DNA from 4 places in the Cupriavidus sp. 10L43_2 genome. Region 3 is predicted to be linked to each of the others. Evidence: predicted binding sites of a transcription regulator. Region 3 holds the regulator's gene; each other region holds the start of a gene.
The links. Region 3 encodes sigma-54, which starts transcription at its own class of promoters, with help from an activator protein. Its sites were predicted from a motif close to TGGCANGNAANCTGCTTT; they were not measured.
Positions count from the first base shown of each region.

Region 1: the regulator sigma-54 is predicted to act here: its motif matches at 2,387-2,404, upstream of AC1DEL_RS21310 (ammonium transporter).
Region 2: the regulator sigma-54 is predicted to act here: its motif matches at 1,552-1,569, upstream of urtA (urea ABC transporter substrate-binding protein).
Region 4: the regulator sigma-54 is predicted to act here: its motif matches at 2,523-2,540, upstream of AC1DEL_RS12940 (pilin).

Region 1 is NZ_JBFTJE010000017.1:63,789-68,709, forward strand. Features, by position in the region: gene AC1DEL_RS21300 (Bcr/CflA family multidrug efflux MFS transporter) at 1-131, shown strand, start outside; gene AC1DEL_RS21305 (mechanosensitive ion channel family protein) at 132-998, opposite strand; gene AC1DEL_RS21310 (ammonium transporter) at 1,152-2,354, opposite strand; gene AC1DEL_RS21315 (HU family DNA-binding protein) at 2,863-3,144, shown strand; gene AC1DEL_RS21320 (acyl-CoA thioesterase) at 3,293-3,778, shown strand; gene AC1DEL_RS21325 (CreA family protein) at 3,781-4,257, shown strand; gene AC1DEL_RS21330 (class I adenylate-forming enzyme family protein) at 4,278-4,921, opposite strand, start outside.
Region 2 is NZ_JBFTJE010000005.1:150,616-155,536, forward strand. Features, by position in the region: gene cyoB (cytochrome o ubiquinol oxidase subunit I) at 1-309, shown strand, start outside; gene cyoC (cytochrome o ubiquinol oxidase subunit III) at 315-965, shown strand; gene cyoD (cytochrome o ubiquinol oxidase subunit IV) at 965-1,312, shown strand; gene urtA (urea ABC transporter substrate-binding protein) at 1,626-2,888, shown strand; gene urtB (urea ABC transporter permease subunit UrtB) at 3,006-4,649, shown strand; gene urtC (urea ABC transporter permease subunit UrtC) at 4,651-4,921, shown strand, end outside.
Region 3 is NZ_JBFTJE010000026.1:58,596-63,516, forward strand. Features, by position in the region: gene hprK (HPr(Ser) kinase/phosphatase) at 1-522, opposite strand, end outside; gene AC1DEL_RS26160 (PTS sugar transporter subunit IIA) at 579-1,034, opposite strand; gene hpf (ribosome hibernation-promoting factor, HPF/YfiA family) at 1,513-1,866, opposite strand; gene AC1DEL_RS26170 (RNA polymerase factor sigma-54) at 1,917-3,398, opposite strand; gene lptB (LPS export ABC transporter ATP-binding protein) at 3,532-4,332, opposite strand; gene lptA (lipopolysaccharide transport periplasmic protein LptA) at 4,373-4,921, opposite strand, start outside.
Region 4 is NZ_JBFTJE010000007.1:175,840-180,760, forward strand. Features, by position in the region: gene AC1DEL_RS12920 (TerC family protein) at 1-343, shown strand, start outside; gene AC1DEL_RS12925 (pilin) at 604-1,104, shown strand; gene AC1DEL_RS12930 (pilin) at 1,315-1,842, shown strand; gene AC1DEL_RS12935 (pilin) at 1,854-2,378, shown strand; gene AC1DEL_RS12940 (pilin) at 2,611-3,087, shown strand; gene AC1DEL_RS12945 (Wzy polymerase domain-containing protein) at 3,219-4,921, shown strand, end outside.

The DNA.
Region 1 (4,921 bases), on a different contig from region 3:
TGGCTGGCGCCGCCGTCAGCGTATGGCACGACGGTACCGCGCTGCCACTGGCCGTGGTGATGGCGGTGTGCGGCTGCAGCGCGGTCCTGCTGCGGCGCTACGGGCGGGCCGGCGCGGCCGTGCCCGCCTGATCAGGCGGCCTGGTTGGCGGGCGTCGCCGGCGCCATCGGCATGGCCGGCGCGGGCTGCATGACCACCATCTGCGCCGGCATCGGGGCGGCAAATCCGGCTTGGCCAAAACTCTCGCGAATCACGCGGTTGGTATCGAAATAGACCTGCCAGTAGTGATCGTTATGGCAGTACGGCCGCACGGCGAGCACCGGGCCGACCAGCGTGAACTCGAGGATCTCCACGTCGACAGGCGGTTCGGCCAGTACGTTGGGAATCGCGCCGATGCGCTCCTTGAGCAGTGCCACGGCGGCCATCGCGTCAGTCGAGCCGGCCAGCTGCGCCTTCAGTTCCACGCGCCGGTAGGCATTGGCGGTGAAATTCTGGATGGTGTCCGAGAAGATCTTGTTGTTGCCGACTACGGTCAGCACGTTGTCCGGCGTGTCGAGCGTGGTGGCGAACAGGCCGATCTCCCTGACTGTGCCGGTCACGCCGCCGATGGTCACGAAATCGCCCACCTTGAACGGCCGCAGCACCACGAGGAAGGCGCCGGCCGCGAAATTCGCCATCAGCCCCGACCACGCCATGCCGATGGCCACGCCAGCCGCCGCAATCAGCGCCGCGAAGGTGGTGGTCTGGATGCCGAAGTAGCCGAGGATGCCGATCACCAGCACCACGTTGAGGGTGACGGTGACGATGGAGCCGACGTAGCGCAGCAGCGTGGGGTCCACCTTCTGCCGGGCCAGCGAGTTCTGGACCAGCCGGACGACGAAATGGATCAGCCAGCGGCCGATCACCCAGAAGGCCAGCGCGGCCAGGATCTTGACGCCGAACACGGTGGCGTAACCGACGATCAACTCGCGAAAGCTCTGCAACGAAGAGGTATCCATGGGGCATGCTCCTGTTAGGCAAGGGCATTATTGGCCTCGTCGCGGGCAAGTTCAAGTTAATAATTTCGCGAAAATCCGCCGTTCGATATGCGCAAATAACAAAGCGGCCGGAACGCTGTCCGGCCGCTTTCTCCCAGTCCCAACAAGGGTGGATTACCAGTTGGTCTCGCGCTCCGGGGTGGCCGAAATGCGGTGCAGGGTCAGGTCCGCGCCATTGAACTCGGCTTCGGCATCCAGTCGTATTCCGACGAATTTCTTCAGTGCACCGTAGACTACCGTGCCGCCCACCAGCGCGATGACGATGCCGAGCGCCGTGCCGATCAGCTGCGCGACCAGCGACACCCCGCCCATGCCGCCGAGCGCATGGGTGCCGAAGATGCCCGCCGCGATGCCGCCCCAGGCGCCGCACAAGCCGTGCAGCGGCCAGACGCCCAGCACGTCATCGATATGCCACTTGTTCTGGGCCAGCGTAAACAAATAGACGAACAGCACGCCGGCCACCGCGCCGGTGATCAGCGCGCCGAGCGGATGCATGAGGTCCGAGCCGGCGCACACGGCCACCAGCCCGGCCAGCGGGCCGTTGTAGGCGAAGCCGGGGTCGTTGCGGCCGGCCCACCACGCCGCCAGCGTGCCGCCGGCCATCGCCATCAGCGAATTGATGGCCACCAGGCCGCTGATCTTGTCCACGGTCTGGGCGCTCATCACATTGAAGCCGAACCAGCCCACCGCCAGCACCCAGGCGCCGAGCGCCAGGAAGGGGATGTTCGAGGGCGGATGCGCGCTGATGCGGCCGTCCTTCGAGTACCGGCCGCGCCGGGCGCCCAGCAGCAACACGGCGGGCAGGGCGATCCAGCCGCCCACGGCATGCACGACGACCGAGCCTGCGAAATCGTGAAACGGCGAGCCCGCAACCGAGGCGATCCAGTCCTGGATGCCGAAGCGGTTGTTCCAGGCGATGCCTTCGAAGAACGGGTAGACAAAACCGACCAGGATGAATGTGGCGACCAGTTGCGGATTGAATCGCGAGCGCTCCGCAATGCCTCCCGAAATAATCGCCGGAATGGCCGCCGCAAATGTGGCGAGGAAGAAGAATTTCACCAGTTCATATCCGCTCTTTTGTGCCAGGACTTCGGCACCGGACATGAATTGCACCCCGTACGCCACCGTATAACCGACAAAAAAGTAAGCAATCGTGGAAACGGCAAAATCAACAAGGATTTTCACCAGTGCATTCACCTGGTTTTTCTTGCGCACCGTGCCGAGTTCCAGGAATGCAAATCCCGCGTGCATGGCGAGTACCAGGATGGCGCCGAGCAGGATGAACATCGCATCGGCGCCCGTTTTCCAGTTTTCCATTGCTACCTCAATGCTCAAAATGGGAGCACGAGTATGCAAAATCCGTTCCAGACAGCGATGCAAAATGGGGAAAATAGCGCCGAGGCGGTGCGTGGCGCACTGGTGTGGCGTTTCCGGGCGAGTTGTCGGATCAACTATTGCGCGCAGCGGCTGCGCCGCCGTACGAGCCACGCCTCATTATGGATCGCCATGCGCCAAAAGCGGGCGTATAGCGCGCGCGGTGCGATCCAGAATGGTGCGTCCTCGCCCGGGGGGAGGCCGACGAAGCGCGGCCCCGTGCATGTGCGCCGCACGATACGTGTCGGGCTGAAAAAGTGACGATTCCATTTGGGGAAAAGAGGGGTAAAACCCCCGCTAAGTCTTGCCAGAGAACGTTTTCCGGCCGTTTTCGTTGCTTCGGTGCCACTGGGGATTGCCCAAGGCGCAAAGGGCAGATTAGACTGCGCCGATCGGTAATTTGCCGGCAGGCAGATGTCCGGTGACGACGACCAACAAGGGAAATCTAGCCATGAATAAAGGTGAACTGGTATCGGCCATCGCCGCGGAAGCAGAACTCAGCAACGCCGCCGCCGAGCGCGCGCTGAACGCCGCGCTGGACAGTATCAAAAAGGCAGTGGCCAAGGGGGACTCGGTCACCCTGGTGGGGTTTGGTAGCTTCAGCTCGGGCAAGCGTGCTGCCCGTACCGGCCGCAATCCGCGCACCGGCGAAACGATCAAGATCCCGGCCGCCAAGACGGTGAAGTTTTCCGCCGGCCAGGGTTTCAAGGACGCCGTGAACAAGAAGAAGTAAGCAAGTTCGCGTTCTTGAAAGTAAGGAAAGCGGCCTTCGGGGCCGCTTTTCTTTTTGGGCCATGATGTCCACGCGCGGATTTGCCCATTGGCGCGCCTCGTCGGGTTACACTGCCCGCGCCTCAGGCTCGATTTCTGGATTTTCTGCGATGAACGATCTGTCCCACCAGCTTTCCATGACCGTGCTGATGACGCCGGACATGGCCAACTTCTCCGGCAACGTGCACGGGGGCACCATCCTGAAGTACCTGGACATGGTGGCCTACGCCTGCGCCAGCCGCTACGCCGGCCGCTATGTGGTCACGCTGTCAGTGGACCAGGTGATGTTCCGCCAGCCGATCCACGTGGGCGAACTCGTCACCTTCCTGTCTGCCGTGAACTACACCGGCCGCAGCTCGATGGAAATCGGCATCAAGGTGGTGACTGAGAATATTCGCAGCAAGGTGGTACGGCATACCAATAGCTGCTACTTCACGATGGTGGCCGTGGACGACAACGGCGCGCCAGCCGAGGTGCCGCCGCTGCAACCGCGTGACGAGGTGGAGCGCCAGCGCTTTGCCGCCGCCCAGCAGCGCCGCGCGCTGCGCCAGGAAATGGAGCGCCGGCACGACGAGATCAAGGGTTCGGCGGACTGACCATGGCGAACATCCGCATCGGAATGATGGCCGTCGCCGGCCTGTGGGCGCTCTCCGGCATCACGCAGGCCGAGGAAATCGGCAGCGTCAGCACGAATTTCCGCGTCACCGGCTCCGACAAGGTGGTGATCGAAGCCTATGACGATCCGCAGGTGGACGGCATCACCTGCTACGTCTCGCGGGCGCGCACGGGCGGCATCAAGGGCTCGCTCGGCATGGCCGAAGACCCGCCGGAAGCGTCGATTGCCTGCCGCCAGGTGGGCCCCATCACCTTCAAGGGCCCGGTCAAGGCGCAGGAAGACGTGTTTTCCGAGCGGATGTCGATCCTGTTCAAGACCCTGCACGTGGTGCGTGCGGTGGACCGCAAGCGCAACACGCTGGTCTATCTGACCTACTCCGACCGCATCGTCAGCGGCAGCCCGCAGAACGCGGTGACGGCGGTACCGGTGCCGGCCGGGACACCGATCCCCGTCAAGTAAGCCTCAGCCCCTCAGCAACCTCAGGCTTCAAACAGCTTGCGCAGATTCGATTTCAGAATCTTCCCATTGGGATTGCGCGGCAGCATCTCCCCGCTGACGATAATCCGCACTGGCACCTTGAACGCCGCCAGCTGCTGCCGCACGAAATCCTGCAACTCCGCTTCCGTGGCAGCCATGCCCGGCTTCAGGCTCACCACCGCACCGGGCTCCTCGCCCAGCGTGCGGTGCGGGATGCCGACCAGCGCCGCATCCATGATGGCCGGATGGGCGTACAGCGCGCTTTCCACCTCGATGCAGTAGATGTTCTCGCCGCCGCGGATCAGCATGTCCTTCATCCGGTCGACGATATAGAGGAAGCCGTCCGCATCCAGCCGGGCGATGTCGCCAGTGTGCAGCCAGCCATCGACGAAGGTCTTGGCCGTCGCCTCGGCCTTGTTCCAGTAGCCGTGCACCACGTTCGCGCCGCGCACCATCAGCTCGCCGGTCTCCCCCAAGGGCAGCGCGCGCCCGAAGCCATCGTCGATCTTCATCTCGCCGATGGGCAGGGCCGGGCCGCTGCTGTCTGGCCGGAACACGTACTCTTCCGCGCTGTGGCTGGTGAAGGTGGCCGAGGTCTCCGTCATGCCCCAGCCAATGCCGGGAGCCGCGTGTGGAAACACTTCCT
Region 2 (4,921 bases), on a different contig from region 3:
CCGGTGGTGCGTGACCTGGACGCGTTTGCCGACATGAAGGCCCGTGGCGAGACCATCCGCACGGACGGCTACGAGCAGATCCACATGCCGAAGAACACCGCTGCAGGCTTCTACATGGGTGCCTTCAGCCTCGCGCTGGGCTTCGCGCTGACCTGGCATATCTGGTGGCTTGCCGCCGTGGGCCTGGTTGGCATGGTGGTGGCGTTTATCCGCCGCGCCAACGACGACCATATCGATTACTACGTGCCGGCCAAGCAGGTCGAGCAGATCGAAACGCTGCACCAGCAGCGCATCGCTACGCAGGGCTGATCATCATGTCGACTGAAGTTCTAGACCGTTTTGGGGCGCAAGCCCCCGCCCACGGCCACGCGCACGATGCCGCGCATGACCACGACCACGCCCATCACGACACCAGCGAGAACACCGTCTTTGGTTTCTGGCTGTACCTGATGAGCGACTGCATCTTGTTCGCGTGCCTGTTCGCCGCCTACGCCGTGCTGCGCGGCGAAGTGGCGGGCGGCCCGTCGGGCAAGGAGCTGTTCGAGCTCAACTTCGTGCTGGTCGAGACGTTCATCCTGCTGTTCTCGTCGATCACGTACGGCTTCGCGATGATCTCGCTGCAGAACCGCAGCAAGGGTCGCGTGCTGATCTGGCTGGGCGTGACGTTCCTGCTGGGCGCCGCGTTCATGTCGATGGAAATCTATGAGTTCCATCACCTGATCCACGAAGGCGCCGGCCCGGGCCGCAGCGCGTTCCTGTCGTCATTCTTCACGCTCGTGGGCACCCACGGCCTGCACGTGGCCAGCGGCATGGTCTGGATGCTCGTGCTGATGTGGCAGCTGAACAAGAAGGGCATGACCCCGACGATGGAAAAGCGCCTGAACTGCCTGAGCCTGTTCTGGCACTTCTTGGACATCGTCTGGATCGGCGTCTTCACCGTCGTCTACCTGATGGGAGCACTGTAATGGCACAACAACATGCAACGGCCGCCCACGGCGAGTCGCACGGCCACAGCAGCGTCAAGTCGTATGTGATCGGCTTCGTGCTGGCCGTGATCCTGACGGTGATCCCGTTCAAGATCGTGATGGACGGCACGATGGACCGCGGCACCATCCTCTGGATCATCCTCGGCATGGCCGTGGTCCAGATCGTGGTCCACCTGAAGTACTTCCTCCACATGGATGGCTCCAAGGGCCAGCGCTGGAACGTCATGGCGTTCCTGTTCACGCTGCTGATCCTGTTCATCGTGCTGGCCGGTTCGCTCTGGATCATGCACAACATGAATGCCAACATGATGCCGATGATGAAGTAAGCATCGTCAGGCATGCAGCGAAGACGGGGCCCTCGGGCCCCGTTTTTTATTGTCGGCGGTGCGCGATGCACTGTCGCCGGCCCGGATCCTGCACTGATTTGCGGCCATGCACGATGCCGGTGCGGGAGTTGGCGCGCCCCCGCCGGCCCCGGTGACCCGATTGGCACCGGATTGGTGCGACGGGATCACCCGCCGTGACGTTTTCTCCCACCTTTGATCGTTCCCGGCCCGGCAGTCCATGGCACGCTAGTTGCAGAAGGATCACCCGGGGTGCGTAGAGTCCCTGACCACATACGACAAACTGGGAGCTGCAATGAAACGACGTGACATGCTGAAGCTGTCGGCGGTAGCCGCCGCGGCAATGATCGGTACCAGCCCGCTGCTGGCGCAGTCGAAGGATCCGATCAAGGTCGGCATCCTGCATTCGCTGTCGGGCACGATGGCCATCTCCGAGACCTCGCTCAAGGACGTGGCGCTGATGACCATCGACGAGATCAACAAGAGCGGCGGCGTGCTGGGCCGCAAGCTCGAGCCGGTGGTGGTGGACCCCGCCTCCAACTGGCCGCTGTTCGCCGAGAAGGCGCGCCAACTGGTCACGCAGGACAAGGTCGCCGTCACGTTTGGCTGCTGGACCTCGGTATCGCGCAAGTCCGTGCTCCCGGTCTACGAGGAACTGAACTCGCTGCTGTTCTACCCGGTGCAGTACGAGGGCGAGGAAATGTCGAAGAACGTGTTCTACACCGGCGCCGCGCCTAACCAGCAGGCCATCCCGGCTGTGGAATACCTGATGAGCAAGGAAGGCGGTGGCGCCAAGCGCTTCTTCCTGCTCGGCACCGATTACGTGTACCCACGCACGACCAACAAGATCCTGCGCGCGTTCCTGAAGAGCAAGGGCGTGGCCGACAAGGATATCGAGGAGGTCTACACCCCGTTCGGCCATAGCGACTATCAGACCATCGTCGCCAACATCAAGAAGTTCTCGCAGGGCGGCAAGACGGCCGTGATCTCGACGATCAATGGCGACTCCAACGTGCCGTTCTACAAGGAACTGGGCAACGCTGGCCTGAAGGCCAAGGACGTGCCGGTGGTGGCGTTCTCCGTGGGCGAGGAAGAACTGCGCGGCATCGACACCAAGCCGCTGGTCGGCCATCTGGCCGCCTGGAACTACTTCATGTCGGTGAAGAACCCCGAGAATGACGCGTTCAAGAAGCAATGGGCGGCATGGGTCAAGGCCAACAACCTGCCCGGCGGCGACAAGCGCGTGACCAACGACCCGATGGAAGCCACCTACGTCGGCATCCATATGTGGGCGCAGGCGGTCAAGAAGGCCGGCACCACCGATCCGGACAAGGTGCGCCAGGCCATGTATGGCCAGACCTTCAAGTCGCCGGACGGCTTCACGCTGACCATGGGCGAGAACCACCACCTGTACAAGCCGGTGATGATCGGCGAAGTGAAGGGCGACGGCCAGTTCTCCGTGGTGTGGAAGACGGCGAAGCCGGTGCGCGCGCAGCCGTGGAGCCCGTTCATCGCGGGTAACGAAGGCAAGCCGGACAAGGTTGTCGCCGGCCGCTGATCTCCAGCGTACCCATGGTGTTTTGCCCCTCTCCCTTGGGAGAGGGGAGCCCTCCCTCGGTCGTTCCACGCATAAAAGACGCGAACCATCGCGCCATATCAGACGCCAGCCAGCCCTATGCACCGATCTCCATTCCCGTCCGCCTTGCCGTGGCTGCGCGCCATGCTGGCTGCGCTGTTGCTGGCCGCCGCGCCGCTGTGGGCGGCACCGCTCACGCAGGCTGACCTCAAGCCGCTGGTCGAAGACGACTTCGACGCGAAGACCGCCGCGCTCGCCGCGCTGACCCAGGCGCCGCCCGAGCAGGCCGGCCCGATCCTGCGCGCGCTCCAGGACGATGCACTCCAATTTGCGCCATCGGTGGGCATGGTGCGCCAGGATGGCGACAAGACCGTCGATGCCATCACTGGCAAGCCGGTGACCGTGAAGGCCGATGAACTCGAGTCCCTCACGCTGAACAACAGCCTGCGGGCCATCGTCGATAGCGCTGCGAGCAGCCTCCTGCTGCAGTCGCCGGACATCGCGGTGCGTACGCAGGCCATCAACACCTTGTCCGATCAACCCGAGAGCGCCTCGCGCGAAGTTGTGGAAGCGGCCCGCAAGGCCGAGGCCGATGCCGGCCTGCGCGCCCGGCTCGACGTGATCTGGGCCAACACCGTACTGGCGCAGGGCACCGACGCCACGCGCGACGCGCGGCTGGAAGCCATCCGCATCCTCGGCCAGGACAGCAATCCGCAGATCCGCCAGAAGCTGACGCCGCTGGTGGAGCGCGATGAAGCGGGCAAGTTCAAGGAGCCCGACGCCGACGTGCGCGCCGCCGCCCAGCAGGCCATCGACAAGATGCGTGGCGAGCAAGGCCGCGCCGAGCTGCTCGGCAACCTGTTCGCCGGCCTGAGCCTCGGCAGCGTGCTGCTGCTGGCTGCGCTGGGACTGGCCATCACCTACGGGCTGATCGGCGTCATCAACATGGCGCACGGCGAGTTCCTGATGATCGGCGCCTACGCCACCTACGTGGTGCAGACGCTGTTCCGCGCCTATGCGCCGAATGCGTTCGATTGGTACCTGCTGGCGGCGCTGCCGGCGTCGTTCCTGGCAGCGGGTGTCGTCGGCTTCGCCATCGAGCGGATCGTGCTGCGCCACCTGTACGGCCGCCCGCTCGAGACGCTGCTGGCCACCTTCGGTATCAGCCTGCTGCTGATGCAGGCCGTGCGCACGCTCTTCGGCGCCCAGAACGTGGAAGTGGCCAATCCCAACTGGATGAGCGGCGGCGTCACGGCGATGGCCGGCCTCGTGATTCCGTACAACCGCATCGTCATCATCGCCTTCGCGCTGGCCGTGGTGGCCGTGGCGTGGGCGGTGCTGAATCGCACGCGGCTCGGCCTGTTCGTGCGCGCCACCACGCAGAACCGCACCATGGCGGCCTGTGTGGGCGTGCGCACGTGGAAGGTGGATAGCTACGCCTTCGCCTTCGGTGCCGGCATCGCCGGGCTGGGCGGCTGCGCGCTGTCCCAGATCGGCAACGTAGGGCCGGACCTCGGGCAGGCCTACATCATCGATTCGTTCATGGTGGTGGTGCTCGGCGGCGTGGGCCAGCTGGCCGGCACCATCGTCGGCGCCTTCGGGCTCGGCCTCATCAACAAGTTCATCGAGCCGTTCTACGGCGCGGTGCTGGCCAAGATCTTCGTCCTGGTGCTGATCGTGCTGTTTATCCAGAAACGCCCGCAGGGCCTGTTCGCGCTCAAAGGGCGCAGCGCGGAGGCATGAGATGCGTAGCTTTCAATCGAAATCCTCGAACGGGGCGCCGTTCCGCCTCTCGGTTCCCGAGCGCCAGCCGCTCTTCTCGCGCAAGGTGTGGCTGGCGCTGGTCATCCTCACGCTGGTGGTCGCGGTCGGCGTGCCGATCTGCGCGCTGGTGATTCCGGAGGGCCACCCGCTGCACCTGTCGGCCTACGCGCTGACGCTGATCGGCAAGATCATGTGCTTCGCGCTGGCGGCCATTGCGCTGGACCTGGTGTGGGGCTACTGCGGCATCCTGA
Region 3 (4,921 bases):
CAGTTCCAGGCCCAGTTCGCTCTTGCCCAGGCCGGACTCGCCCATGATCAGCACGCCCATGCCGAGGATGTCGAGGAACACGCCGTGCATCGTCACGCGCGGGGCGGAGATGCGCGACAGGTAGAGCCGCAGATGGTCGATCACAGCCGCCGACGACACCGGCGTGGTGAACAGCGGCGTGGACGAGCGCGTGCAGCGCAGCTCCAGGTCTGGCGGCGGCTCCATGCCATCCGCCACGACGAGGAACGGCGGCTCGAGCAGGATCAGCTCGCCCATCTGGCGCTTGCGCGGCTCGTCGTCGAGGCGCTGGTAGTAGAGGATTTCCGGCTTGCCGAGCACCTGGATCCGGTTCGGGTGGATCAGGTTCAAGTGGCCGACGAGGTCCGCCGCCGAGGTGGCTTCGCGGGCGAATTCCACGTCGAAGGCCCGGTCGGCCCCTTCCAGGCCAGCGACCCACGAGAGCTTGATGTCGGCTGCGTTGTCGTCGAAGATCGACTGCGAGGTGACGCCGGTGAGTTCCATGCGCGTATGACTTTCGGGGGCGGACAGGCCGTTTCAGGCGGCCGTTGGGGCGGGAGTCAGGGGTGCCACTGCGTCAGCAGATCATGCACCGCTTCCGACGTGGGCAGTGTGGCGAGGCCCTCGCGCATCTCGCGGTCCGAGAGCAGTTGGGCGATTTCCGACAGGATTTCCAGATGTTGTTGCGTGGCCTGTTCCGGCACGAGCAGGAAGATCAACAGCGACACCGGCTTGCCGTCCGGCGATTCGAACGGAATGGGCTCGGCCAGGCGCATGAAGCCGGCCAGCGGCTGCTTGAGACCCTTGATGCGGCCATGCGGAATGGCCACGCCGGCACCCAGACCCGTGGAACCCAGCGATTCGCGCGCGAACAGGTTATCGGTCACGGTAGCACGCGCCACGCCATGGTTGTTCTCGAACAGGAGCCCGGCTTGCTCGAACACCCGCTTCTTGCTGGTGACGGTGACGTCGAGATGGATGTTGCCGGGTGGCAGCAATTTGGCCAAACGATTCATGGGCGATGCGCGAGAAGTCAGGTTAGCGGGCCGGGGCGCGAAGGCCGTCCCGCCGGATTCGGGGCGAAACTTGGGTACCGAGATCTTGTCTGGGACGCCCGCATTGGAGCGTCCGGCCATTATAGAGCAGGGCTCCACCGCGATTTTGCGATGCAGCGCCGGGGTCGCGGCGGTGCCACGACGTGCCGGCCGGCTTGCCCACCCGGGGTGTCCCGGGGCCGTCCTGTCGTTATTTGTATGGCGGAGCATACACCGAGGCGGGCGGCTTGCGAACACTTGTTCCCATTTTGACCGCTCACGGGGGCCCCGGGTCGCCCTCCGGCGTGGCAATAAGGTAACGAAACATTCCAGGTGCCCGCACCGTCACCGCCATGGCGCGCGCCCATCAAAAAAGCCGCGCTGATTGCGCGGCTTGAGCTCTTCTTTTCAGTCCTCTGCAGGGTCGGCAACCGCTCTGTTTTCGGTTGCCTGCAGGTGTCTACTGCTGCGTCAGTTGCTGGGCGGCCATCTGGTACTTCACCGCCTCGCGATCGTGGCCCTGTACGCGGTCCTTGTAGCGGATGACCTGGCGGTCGAGCTTGTCGACCAGACAGTCGATCGCCGCATACAGATCTTCATGATGCGCTTCGACGAAGATGTCCTTCCCCTTCAGATGCAGATTGATTTCCGCGTACTGGCGCCGGTCCTTCTCCTTGTGATTGTCCACCGATAGCAGCACGCTCACGCCGATGACCTGATCGAAATGCCTGACAATTCGCTCCAGTTTCGTTTCCACATACTCACGCAGCGGGGGCGTGATGTCGAGGTGGTGTCCACTGATCTTGAAGTTCATAGCGCTTCTCCTTCTGAAAGAGCCGCACCAGGCAGGCGGTTGCGGCTCGGCTACAAAGTCTTGCGGAGATTGACTGCGGGGATCTTGAGCGCTTCGCGGTATTTCGCCACCGTGCGGCGTGCGACCACGAAGCCTTGCTCACCCAGCAGTTCGGCGATCCGGCTGTCGGAAAGAGGATTCCTGGGGTCTTCGGCTCCTATCAGTTGCTTGATCAGCGCGCGGATTGCCGTGGAGGAGGCCGCGCCGCCAGTCTCCGTAGAGACGTGGCTCCCAAAGAAGTACTTCAACTCGAAAGTACCCATGGGCGTGGCCATGTACTTATTCGTGGTGACCCGGGAAATGGTCGACTCATGTAAACCGAGTGTATCGGCTATTTCCCGCAAAACCAAGGGGCGCATCGCGATTTCGCCATGCGTGAAAAAGTTCTTTTGACGTTCCACAATTGCCTGCGAAACACGCAGGATCGTATCGAATCGTTGCTGGATGTTCTTGATAAGCCACCGCGCCTCCTGAAGCTTCTGCTGCAGGCCTGCCGTCCCCGTTTCGCCCTTCGCGCCGCGCAGGATCTGCGCATACATGTCGTTGATGCGCAGCCGTGGCATGACATCCGGATTGAGCGCCGCGATCCACCCGCTGCCGCTCTTGCGCACGAACACGTCGGGCACCACGAAGTCGGCCTCGGGACGGTTGAACGCGTGCCCCGGATACGGCGCCAGCGAGCGAATCAGTTCGTGTGCCGCCTTCAGTGCTATTTCGTCCACCTGGAGCGCTTTCTTTAGCCGCGTGTAGTCGCGCACGGCCAGCAGTTCCAGATGATGATTGACGATGGTCAGCGCCAGCTCACGATGGGAGTGCTTCAGGCGACGCAATTGCAGGCTGAGGCACTCCGCGGCATTGCGCGCGCCCACGCCGGGCGGGTCGAAGCTCTGCAGCAGGGTCAGGATCGCGTGGACTTCGTCGATCTCGAATTCGAGTTCCTCGGGCAGTTCGGTGCAGATTTCCTCGAGCGAGGCGCTCAGGTAGCCGTCATCGTCGAGCGATTCGATCAGGAAGATGGCCAGGCCCTTGTCGCGCACCGAGATCTTCAGCGGGGCCAACTGCCCCATCAGGTGCTCGCGCAGCGTGGGCTCGGCATCGCGCAACTGCATCGGCGACTTTTCGTCCTCGTCGCCCTGGGGGCGGCGGGCGAAGTCGTCGAGGCTCCAGTCGCTGCCGTAGTCCTCGCTGCCGTTGTCGTTGTAGTTGTCGTCCTCACCGCCGGACGCGCCATCGGTGCGCGCGTCGCCGTTGGGCTGTGGCTCGGAGGAGGCCGGCGCGGGGGCGCTCTGGAGGTTGACCGAGCCATCGGCGGCTACCCGCAGCGGGCTTTCGATCCAGTCGTTTTCGCGTTCGAGCAGGGGATTTTCGGTCAGCGCCTGTTCCACTTCCTGCTGGAGTTCAAGCGTCGAGAGCTGCAACAATCGAATCGACTGTTGCAGCTGCGGGGTCAATGCCAGATGTTGCGAGAGACGAAGCTGAAGCGACGGTTTCATGCGACCTATTCTATGCGCATCCTTCCGACTATGGAACGGAAATTGCTATCGCCTATCGCTCTGACTTCCTGATCGACCCCGGCTGTCGCCGTGGAGGCCGGGAGAAGCGCGGCCGCACGCGGCGGCCGATGGGTCACATGCGGAAATTTTCGCCCAGGTACACGCGTCGCACGGACTCGTTGGCGATGATTTCCTCAGGCTGGCCGGCGGCCAGCACCGTGCCTTCGCTGATGATGTAGGCGTGGTCGCAGATGCCGAGCGTCTCGCGCACGTTGTGGTCGGTGATCAGCACGCCGATGTTGCGCGCCTTCAGGAAGCTCACGATGCGCTGGATTTCGCCCACGGCGATGGGGTCCACGCCGGCGAACGGCTCGTCCAGCAGGATGAAGCGCGGCGCGGAGGCCAGCGCCCGGGCAATTTCCACGCGGCGGCGCTCGCCGCCGGAGAGCGACAGCGCCGGGTTGTTGCGCAGATGGGCGATCTGCAGGTCATCCAGCAGCGAATCCAGGCGGCGTTCGATCTCGGCCTTCGGCAGCGGCTTGCCCTTCTCCAATTGCAACTCGAGCACGGCGCGGATGTTTTCCTCGACGTTGAGCTTGCGGAAGACCGAGGCCTCCTGCGGCAGGTAGGACAGGCCCATGCGGGCGCGCTCGTGGATCGGCAGGCCGCTGATGTGCTGGTCGTCCAGCACGATGTCGCCCTCATCCAGTGCCACCAGGCCCACGATCATGTAGAACGACGTGGTCTTGCCGGCGCCGTTCGGACCGAGCAGGCCGACCACCTCGCCGCTCTTCACGTCCAGCGAGACGTCCTTGACCACGGTGCGCGAACCGTAGCGCTTCTTCAGGTGGCGCACGACCAGCGTGCTGCTGTCGGTACGGGCGGCCGACGGGGCTGCGGAGGCGTTCGGGGCGAGCGTGGCGGAGTCGTTCATCAGGTCAATGCATGCGTGACGCGGCGGGCGCGTCCGGGGTTCAGGGCTTGCCGGGCGCGGGCGCCGGCTTCAGTTCCAGCGGCGGTGGCGGCGCGGCGGCGCCGCTGGCCGGGTCCGCGCGCGGCGAGAGCACGGCGCGCACGCGGCCGGACGGGTTGCCGGTGGAGGTGTTGTTGTCGCCGCCGGCAGCCGTGTAGTACTCGTTGCGGCTGTCGTAGGTGATCACGGCGCCGCGGATCTCGTCGACGGTCTTCGCGCCGGCGATGCGCGCCGCGCGGGCATGACCGATCAGCTTCGACATTTCCTGCTTGCCGTCGTACTCGATGCGGTCGCCCCAGCCGTCGATGTATTCGTCCACGCCGTCGCGCTTCTGGCGGATATACGCCTGGCGGCCCGGATTGGCCGTGGCCACCGCGTACTGGTAGCCCTCGGGGTCGGTGCGGATCTGCGCGGCGTCCGACTTCAGCACCATCGTGCCCTTGGTCAGCACGACGTTGCCGGTCAGCGTATAGATCTGCTTCACGTCGTCATAGCTGGCGTTGTTGGCCTCCAGCACCAGCGGCTTGTCCTTGTCGGCACGCTCCGCCAG
Region 4 (4,921 bases), on a different contig from region 3:
GATGTCGCTGGACAACGTGGTGGCCGTGGCCGCCGCCGCCCAGAAGGGCCCCGAAGGCAGCCAGCTGATGCTGCTGGTGCTGGGCCTGGGCCTGTCGATTCCGCTGATTGTGTTCGGCAGCACCATCCTGCTGAAGGTGATGGAGCGCTTCCCGCTCATCATCGTGCTGGGCGCCGCGCTGCTGGGCTACCTGGCCGGCGAGATGCTGGTGAGCGACCCCGTGGATGCAGAGTGGTTCCAGGTGCATGTGCCGCACGCCCATCTGGTGTTTGGCTTGGTCGGGGCCGTGCTGGTGGTGCTGGTGGGCAAGCTGCTCAAGCGCCGGAGCGCGCAGGTGGCCTGACGCCTCTGCATTGCAGTCTCGTCATGCCTGAAACGGGCGGCCGATCTGGCCGCCCGTTTTTCTTTGGTGGCGCCGCTACAACAGGGCGCTGTGGGCGCCCGCGCCACGAATTCCTGTGGATTTCCAAGCAATTCCCACAAGCCTGTGGGAATTGTCGGAGATCAATCGGAGTAGGGGGCTGACCTCCCGATCATGGGTGCCGTGCCGGTGCGCAACGCCGCGCGGCACGGACATCAACCATCACCATGAAAAGGGTCAATATGCAACGTAAGCCTTCCGCACGCCGCCATCGCGGCTTCACGCTGATCGAACTGATGATCGTGGTGGCGATCATCGGCATCCTCGCCGGGGTCGCCATTCCACAGTATCAGGACTACGTGGCGCGCTCGCAGTTCGCCGAGGGACTGAGCCTGGCGTCGGGGCAGAAGCCGGCGGTGATCGAAACGTTCTCGTACGGCGGCACCTGCCCCAGCAACGCCAGCGGGGCGGCGGACGGGATTCCGCTGGCGACCAGCATTGCCGGGACGTACATCAAGAGCGTGGTCACGGGCGGCACGCCCACGGCGGCGGGCGGCTGCACCATCGTCGCCAACTTCAAGGACGCTGGCATCGCCAAGGGGCTGGTCGGCAAGTCCCTGACGCTGCGCATGACCGGCGCGGACCAGGGTGCCGTGGCGTGGCAGTGCGAATCGGGCGCTGAACGGAAGTACCTGCCCAAGGCGTGCAGCCACGTGGCGGCGGCTGCGGCGGCGCCGGCCTGATCTGATGACGGCGGCTGACCGGGGGTGGGACCGCTCCCAGCCTCGGTCAGCATCGAAAAAATCGGGCCGAAATGCGCCATTTATGGTGCATTTCCATCAGAGTGAATCAACGTCCGGCGGCTTGCGCGCGATCAAATTCATGGCGCGCAGCCCGCCACAGCATACGACCCCAGTCATCGCGTCGATGACGACAACCAGAAAGGGGGTCCTATGCAACACACCAACACTTATCCACGGCGGTCTGGCCGTCTTGTGCGCCGGACCATGCGCGCCGGCTTCACGCTGATCGAACTGATGATCGTTGTGGCGATCATCGGCATCCTGGCCAGCCTTGCCATTCCGCAGTACCGCGACTACGTGGCGCGGGCCCAGTTCGCCGAGGCGCTGACGCTGGCGTCGGGCCTGAAGACGTCGCTGGTGGAGGCGTACGTCAGCTCCGGGTCGTGCCCGGACAACAAGACGGCCAATAACTCCGGCCTGCCGCTGAGTTCGACGATCAATGGCCGCTATGTGGCATCGGTGGAAACCAAGGCCAATGGCGTGGTGGGCGACTCTGGCGGTTGCGTGATCACGGCCCGGTTCCGGAGTGACGTCTCGCAGGCGCTGGCCGGCAAGCATGTGGAGTTGGAACTGAAGGGCTCCGAGGGCTCGTTCACCTGGGATTGCTTCTCCAACGTGGACCACAAGCTGATGCCGAAGTCCTGCAGCGTGAGGGGATCGAGTTCCACCTCGGCCTGAGGCGGTGCGCCATGGATCGCCGCAAGCGCCTTCCACGGCGGGCGGGCTTTTCGCTGATCGAGCTGATGATCGTGGTGGCGATCATCGGCATCCTGGCCAGCCTCGCCATGCCGCAGTACCGCGCCTATGTGGCGCGGGCCCAGTTTGCCGAGGGGCTGTACCTGCTGGGTGGGTTGAAGGTCTCGGTGCTGGAGACCTATGTCTTGTCCTCTCAATGTCCTGACAACACCGGGGAGAACGATACCGCTTTGCCGCCCGCTGAAACCATAAACGGAAAGTACGTGGAGCGCGTGGTGGCCCAGCGCATGGGCCAGGTCTCAGACGGCGGCGGGTGCTTTCTCCGGGCGTACTTCCGGGAGGATGCGTCGCCGCTGTTGCGGGGCAAGTTCGTGGAGTTGGAGTTGAGCGGGACGGGCAAGCCGTCCGACGGCTACTCTGGCGGCGGTGCGGCCTCCTGGGACTGTTATTCGAACGCGCGCGAAAATGTGCGTCCAACGGCATGTCGATATCGGTGGGGGTACACGCCAGAGGCATAGCCCGTCCCGCCCGCCTCAAAGTGCAAAACTTTGGCAGTCCCGTAGACACAAAATGTGACAAATTTTGTTGATTGGCCGTCCCTTGGAATCGTAGATCGGCCAAATTTTGTCACTCCCGCATGAGATTATCGGCATTTGCTGGCCTGGCACGCTCCCTGCTTTAGGGGTAATGCATCACATGCAAGCAGATGTTTCTTTCTGTAACGAAAATCTCATCGAGGGGTCAATCCTTATGCAACGGGTACAACAAATCAAAAAACTGGGTCGCCAAGCCCAAAAGGGTTTCACGCTGATCGAACTGATGATCGTGGTTGCGATCATCGGTATCCTGGCTGCTATCGCGATTCCGCAGTATCAGGATTACACGGCGCGTACACAGGTCGCACGTGCAGTCAGCGAAATGGGCGCGTACAAGACGGCATTCGAAGACCGTCTGAGCAACGGCGCCGCGGTTGCTGCCGTGGAGGACATTGGTTTTGTTTCGTCCAATCTCTACGCCAATCCGGGGGTGCCCGCTAATGTGAACACGGGCGCCTTCATTTGGACCGCTACGCTGGGCAATAATGCGAGCCCGTCCGTGGCCGGGGCAACGGTCAACTGGCAACGCCTGGATACGGGTACGTGGCGCTGCTACGTGACGGCCGGCACCGGCGCTGGCTGGAAGGCTTCGTACGCACCGGCAGGTTGCCCGATTGGCGTCGCGACCTAATTCCAAGTACTCAGCGAGCCTTTCCCTCGCCTGATGCTGATGTCTGAAAAAGCGCCTTCGGGCGCTTTTTCTTTTCCTGCTTCCCCAAGCCGCCACGCTATCATGGCGCCTTTCCTTCCCCTCGCGCCCGCATGCCGCCATCCAGGGCTTTGCTTCCGGGGTCGGCGATTGTCGCCGCCTTTACCCTCCCGCTGCTGGTCTCTAAGCACACGCTTCCGCTCGCCACCTTCTATGGCGAATGGACGGCCGGGGTGCTCGGTGTTGCGTTGGTCTGCCTGCTGGCCTTTCGGCGCTCGGCGGACACCCCCCAAGTCCCTTGGATCGTCCTGCTGCCGCTCTGGCTGATTCTGACGACGCTCGTCCAGTCTGCCGCCGGCATGGCCGATATCACGGGCAGCCGCTTCACCACCCAGATCGTCCTCGCCCTCGGCGCGGCCATGATGGTCGCCGCGTGGCGTCTCGGGCAGGGGTTTTCCACCGAGGAACGGGCCGAGATTGTCGATGCCCTCGCCATTACCTTCCTCGTCGCCGGGCTGCTCGGCACGTTGGCCCAGTGGATCCAGGTCTTCCATATGGAAGACCAGATGTTCGGCCTTGTTTCGGAATATTTCTACGACACCAACCGCCGGCTGTGGGGCAACCTGAACCAGCCCAACCATCAGGCGACGATCCACGGTTTTGGCCTCGTTGCCGCGATCTGGCTGGCACGGCGGGCGCGGCTCGGGTTTGCGGCGTGGCTGGCCGCCGTGCTGCTGCTCGAGTCGGGCATCGCGCTGACCGGCTCGCGCACCGGTCTTGTCCACGTTGGGCTGGCCGCCATCTACGCCCTGATCGCCGCCGCCATGGTGCGCGGCGCCCGGCGCGGGCCGAATCCGATGGCGCGCCCGCCCGGTTTGGTGCTCGCTGCCGTGCTGTTGGTCGTCGGCATCGTGGTGCTGCAGCCGGTCATCAAGAGCGCCGGGCAGGCATTCGATTGGCGATTGTTCGATACCGTCGCGCAACTGAAGGCCGGCGATCAGGTCTCGGCACGCGGCGCGCTGTGGGCGCATGCCATCGCCATGTTCCGATCGCATCCGCTGCTCGGCGTGGGTTACGGGGAGTTCGGCTGGGCGCAGTTCCAGCAGATGTCGCAACTGCGCGTGACGGCCGAGATGTCCCTGCACGCCCACAACGCCGTGCTCGATCTGCTGGCAAAGACCGGCTTGATGGGGACGGCGGGCGTCGGGGTGCTGCTGCTGGCGTGGCTGTGGCGCGTGGTGCGTCACCGCCTGTGGCGCGCGGCGTCGGCGGAGCGGCCGCAGACCGTGGTGATCCTGCTCTGGCTGGCGATGGTCGGCGCGCATTCGATGCTCGAATACCCGCTCCATTACCTCTACTTCTTCCTGCCGTTCTGCTTCCTGCTGGGATGGCTGGAGCCGTCCGGCTTCGGCAAACTGCGCCTCCCCAAGCCGGCGGCGATGGGCATCGGCATCGCCTTCGTCGCGCTCTCGGCCATCATCCTGACCACGCTCTGGCAGGACTACCGTCGCGTGGAGGCGCGCGAGTATGCGAGCGATGAACGGCGCGATGGCCTGCCGATGCCGCGCCACTGGTTCCGCCAGCACGCCGCCTCGGAAGCCGTCGAGCGGACTGTCATCACCGCCCAGAATGCCGTTGAATTGCTACCCGCGCACCTCGACGCGCTGCACCTGCTGCCCACCCCGAACCTGATCGGCCGCACCGCGTGGCTGCTGGCGCTGACCGGCCAGCCGGAGCGCGCGCGGCTGTGGATGGATCGCCTGCGCTATTACTATCAGGGCGACGAAGCCGCGCAGTTCAACACGCTGGACAACGC